One region of the Shinella sp. HY16 genome, then DNA from elsewhere that is predicted to be linked to it. Evidence: riboswitches for the same ligand, from Rfam matches in the RefSeq annotation. Region 1 holds a riboswitch; the other holds the start of a gene.
What was found. A riboswitch is a leader RNA that binds a small molecule or an ion and turns the genes downstream of it on or off. The one in region 1 is predicted to bind cobalamin.
Positions count from the first base shown of each region.

Region 2: linked by a shared signal. The riboswitch ahead of K0P03_RS30555 ((2Fe-2S) ferredoxin domain-containing protein) and the one ahead of K0P03_RS03745 (aromatic ring-hydroxylating oxygenase subunit alpha) in region 1 are both predicted to bind cobalamin.

Region 1 covers NZ_JAHYXL010000001.1:763,196-765,394, reverse strand. The annotation lists gene K0P03_RS03745 (aromatic ring-hydroxylating oxygenase subunit alpha) at 1-1,065, opposite strand, end outside; cobalamin riboswitch at 1,169-1,365, opposite strand; gene K0P03_RS03740 (DUF6656 family protein) at 1,664-2,199, shown strand, end outside.
Region 2 covers NZ_JAHYXL010000005.1:25,910-28,108, reverse strand. The annotation lists gene K0P03_RS30560 (helix-turn-helix transcriptional regulator) at 1-187, opposite strand, end outside; cobalamin riboswitch at 400-631, shown strand; gene K0P03_RS30555 ((2Fe-2S) ferredoxin domain-containing protein) at 784-1,542, shown strand; gene K0P03_RS30550 (ABC transporter substrate-binding protein) at 1,544-2,199, shown strand, end outside.

The DNA.
Region 1 (2,199 bases):
GGTCTCAGTCCAGACATGGGTGAGCTCGTCAAGGCGGTAGTCGACGCCCTCGACCGCGTCCTTGCTGACCAGCCATTTCGTCGTGACCTGCGTCAGCTCCGGCCCAAGCGGCAGAACGCGGAAGGTGATGGCATGGTCGGCGAGCACATGGTTCCAGGTCGTCGGATAGTGGAAGAGCAGCAGCGTGCCGATGTGGTTTTCCAGCACGTCGTTCGACAGCGGGCGGTTGACGGCGCGGGCGCCGGACATCGTGTAGCTCTCGGCATCCTGGATGAGCGGCATGCGGGCCGCGCGGAACTGGCCGGTCGGCGACATGCGGAATTCGCTCGGCAGGCCCGCCGCCTCGCATTTTTCCCAGTGCGCGGCGATGACGGGATCGTCCTTGGCGCCCTGCACGCCGGTGGCGCTCGGCGCCTCGGGATAGGTGCGGCAAAGCTCGGGATGGTTGGCGGCGCAGTGATAGCACTCGCGGTTGTTTTCCCAGACGAGCTTCCAGTTGCCCTTCTCGACGATCGTGCTTTCGAAGGCGACCTTGGTCTCGCCGAGGCGGTGACGGGCAAGATAGGGCTCGACCAGGCTGCGGAAGGCGGAAAAGTCCGGCGCCTCGTTTGCAAGGCAGATGAAGATGTATCCGCCGACGGTCTCGCAGTGCACGCGCTTCAAACCGTGCTGGCTCTTGTCGAAATCCTCGGCCATGTGGCGGGCGAAGAGCAGCGAGCCATCCAGTTCGTAGGTCCACTGGTGGTAGGGACAGACGAGCTTGGCCGAGGCCCCCTTGTGCTGGGTGCAGACGCGCGAGCCGCGGTGGCGGCAGGAATTGTGCAGGGCGCGCACGGTCCCCGTGCGGTCGCGGGTGATGACCACGGGATAGTCGCCGACCTGCACGGTAAAATAGTTGCCGGCCTTCGGGATCTCGCAGTCATGGCCGATGAACAGCCAGTCGCGATACCAGATCGTCTCGAGATCGAGCCTGTAGTGATCGGGGTCGATGTAGAAGGCCTGCTCGAGGCTGTGGCCCTCGCGCCGGTTCTTGAGCTTGCGGAGCACGTCGCTGCTGATGTCCATGCCGGATCCTCGATATCCTGTTGGGGATGAGGCGCACGGAAGGAGACGGCATCCGGGCGCGGGGGCGCCGGACTGCACGCTTCCCGGCCGCCCGCCGCAGCCAGTCACGATCATTCCCAAGGCTGGTTTCCGGGCTCAGGAGCGTCCGTCAGGACCGTCGCGGCGCCTTCCCGGACTTTCTGTCCAGTGGCGTCTCGCCGCGCGTTTCTCCTACACCGTTGCGGGGGCAGCGCCGGATTTCAACCGGCTTCCCAATTCTCCGCTCTTCGTCAGAACGGCACCTCGAGTGTCCTTATCTAAACGCAAGACCGGGCAAACGACATGTCAGTTAGCGACATGCCATTCCGATTTGGCGACAGAGATAAAATGGGCAGAGGCAAGCCAACCTCAGGCCTAATTGCATATATTTCAATCAATTATGCAAAGGAAACGAGCAACATGAATACCCTTTGGGCCACCTGGCCTGCCCGGTGACACAATTGTCATATTGCGACCCCTCCGGAACCTTTGGAAAAAGCGGGGGCGGATTGGCAAGGAATGCTTAACGCCGTTTCCATAAACTTCATCGCATCGGGGCGCGAGGATGGAGTGCCGACGCGTGCAGCAAACCAAGTTCCGTTACTACGACGCAGTCGCCTACAAGCGCGCGAACCAGCCGAAATCGGCCGCCCATACCGAGTTCCTGCGCACCGGCCGCATCGACCGGAATGTCAGCTGGAGCCCGAACGAGAAGCGCTACCTCAGCTACCAGGAAGTGGCCGAGCGTACCGGCCGCAAGCTGGAGAATGCCGGCAGCGTCACGCATGACCGCATCAACGGCTTCCACCAGTCGATCCGCTTTCCCAAGCTGATCTTCCACCGCACGCTCGCCCAGACACCGCATCTCGGCTATTGCCACATCACCGTCGCCAATTCCCGCTTCGCGGAATTCGAGAATGTGCAATGGGCCTTCTACATGGCCAATTTCTTCGCCGAGATCGGTGAGGAGGAGCAGTTCTTCGCCGACATCTCGAAGAAGGCCGGGCGGATGTATTTCGCCGTCGCCATCACGCCGGCAGAAGAGGAAGGCCGCCTGCAGATCGACCGCAAGGTGCGCGGCAACGGCGTGCTCTTCCGCACCGACGATCCGAAGCT
Region 2 (2,199 bases), on a different contig from region 1:
GTGCGGTCGTGGTCAGTCGGCAATCGATATATTGCAAATACGGGGATAGTGCGCGCGTGCGATGCCGGCCTGTCGCAAAAACCAGCGGCTCGCTATCCGCAGGCGAATAAAGCACGTCGGCAAGCGATATGTCGCCGGCTTCCATCATCGCGACGGTGTCTTCCCTGTAGGGTGACCAATGACCCATCCTGCCTCGACACCCTTCGTACTGTCTCTTTCGCCTGCCGTCTGGGTGCGCGCCTTGGAAAGACAAGCCCGCCGAACAACCGGCATTGGCAATATGCGGGCAGTTTGAAGCCTTCCCCGCTCTCTCTATAGGGGACCACCATAAATATGAGTATATAAATCATGTTTATGGTGGTCAAGGCACCAACCGTCTTGACGCCAAGAAGATGCATGGATAGCGTGCGCGCCGATGGTTCCCCGCCCGATAACTCGACGGGGATTAATAGGGAACACGGTGAGGCCCCGTCAGGGACCAAGGCCGTGGCTGCCCCCGCAACTGTAAGCGGATTGCCGTCTATCCTTGTGGCGCGAGAGCGCCATGCCACTGCGGGCCACCATCCGCGGGAAGGCAGATGGGCGACAGATATCCGTGAGCCAGGAGACCTGCCATCAAGCATAGTTTTCCGTGGCCGGGGATGGTCAGCAGGATGACGGTTCACCGATGGCTTGTCATATCATCCGGTCGCCTCATTTTCTGCCTGCCCCGTTCGCTAGCGAGGTGGGTGGGTGCAATCAGCAACAGGTATTTCGGAGAGCCGGCGCCGCGGTCGTGCGATCGTGGTTCTGGCCAAGGCGGCTTTCGCTGCAGCTCCGCACCAGGAGATGGCAAGAATTGCCGACATCGTGGCCGCCTTTGCAGGCGTCGGTCGCGTTATTTCCGCGTTTTCGGAACAGGGTCGCCCGTCGCTCCGTGACGCACTTCATGATCTGCTGGACGGGCAATACGATGCCATCACGATCTTGCCGCTCGTGTTGCCGATGGAACCGAGCTTCCACATCTGGCTGACAAAATCACTCAAGCGCTGGCAGCATGAATCCAACCGGCCATGGCCGCCGGTGGCGATAGCGCGGGACGTTGCGCGCAGCACACTGATGCCTGCCGTCCTCTCGGAACTGTTGGCCGAGGGGCCGGACGCACCTGTTCCCGTTCCGCCCGAGGCCGTGACCGAAGGTTCGCTCGTGCCGGCGCAGAAGCGACGCGTGCTGGTCTGCGAAGGCGGCCCGTGCAACTCGGCAGGCGCGGATGTGCTCTGGGGGCATCTGCGTAACGAGCAGGAACGGCTGAAGCTGCGCGTGACGGGCGAAGGCACGATGTCCGCCAAGTCCACTTGCCTTGGTCCTTGCAATCTTGCGCCCGTCGTCCAGGTCTGGCCTGAAGGCACCTACTATGGCGGCGTCAACGAGGCCGCCCTCGACCACATTATTTCCGAGCACCTTCTCGAAGGCCGTGTTGCCAGCGAACACGCCTATGAACCAAACGGACGCAAGCAGCGCCTCCGCGCCAGCTGTCCTCAATCCAACCCGATGGGAGAATAAGATGGGATACGTTCCGCGTGCTGCGATAGCAGCGCTCGTGGTTGCCTGCACTGGGCTGATGAGTGCGGCTTTTGCCGCGGATATGGCGCCGGCGGACGAGCAGGTGTTGCGCCTTGTCACCGCCAACATGCCGCGCTCACTCGATCCCATCAATATCGATGCACAACGGATCATCAACAACGGCTTCGCCGAACCACTGGTTCACGCCAGCCTCGACGGTGCATCGCTCATCCCCGCGCTTGCCAAGAGCTGGGCGATGGTCGAGCCTACGATTTGGCGCATCGAGCTTCAGCCAAATGCCAAATTCTGGAGTGGCGCAGCAGTCGATGCGGCGGCCGTTCAGGCGTCTTTCGAGCGTCACCAGGCAAAAAACACCCGCGCCGGTTCGCTTCTCAAGGGAGCAACCTTCAAGGCAGTCGGGCCAACAACGCTTGAGATCCGCACACAGGCGGCGGATCCCGCCTTCCTGTTCAAGACCGTCACAATCGGCATCCACAACGCTGCCAAGGCTGATGAACTCGGCGACAAGTATGCGATGGAAGCCGACCTTTCGGGCTACTTCAAGCCGACCCAATTCGTGCCCGGCGAATTGGTCGTCGCTCAGCCTTTCGACGGATACTGGGGTGAGAAGCCGAAGCTGAAGCGCCTCGAGGCACG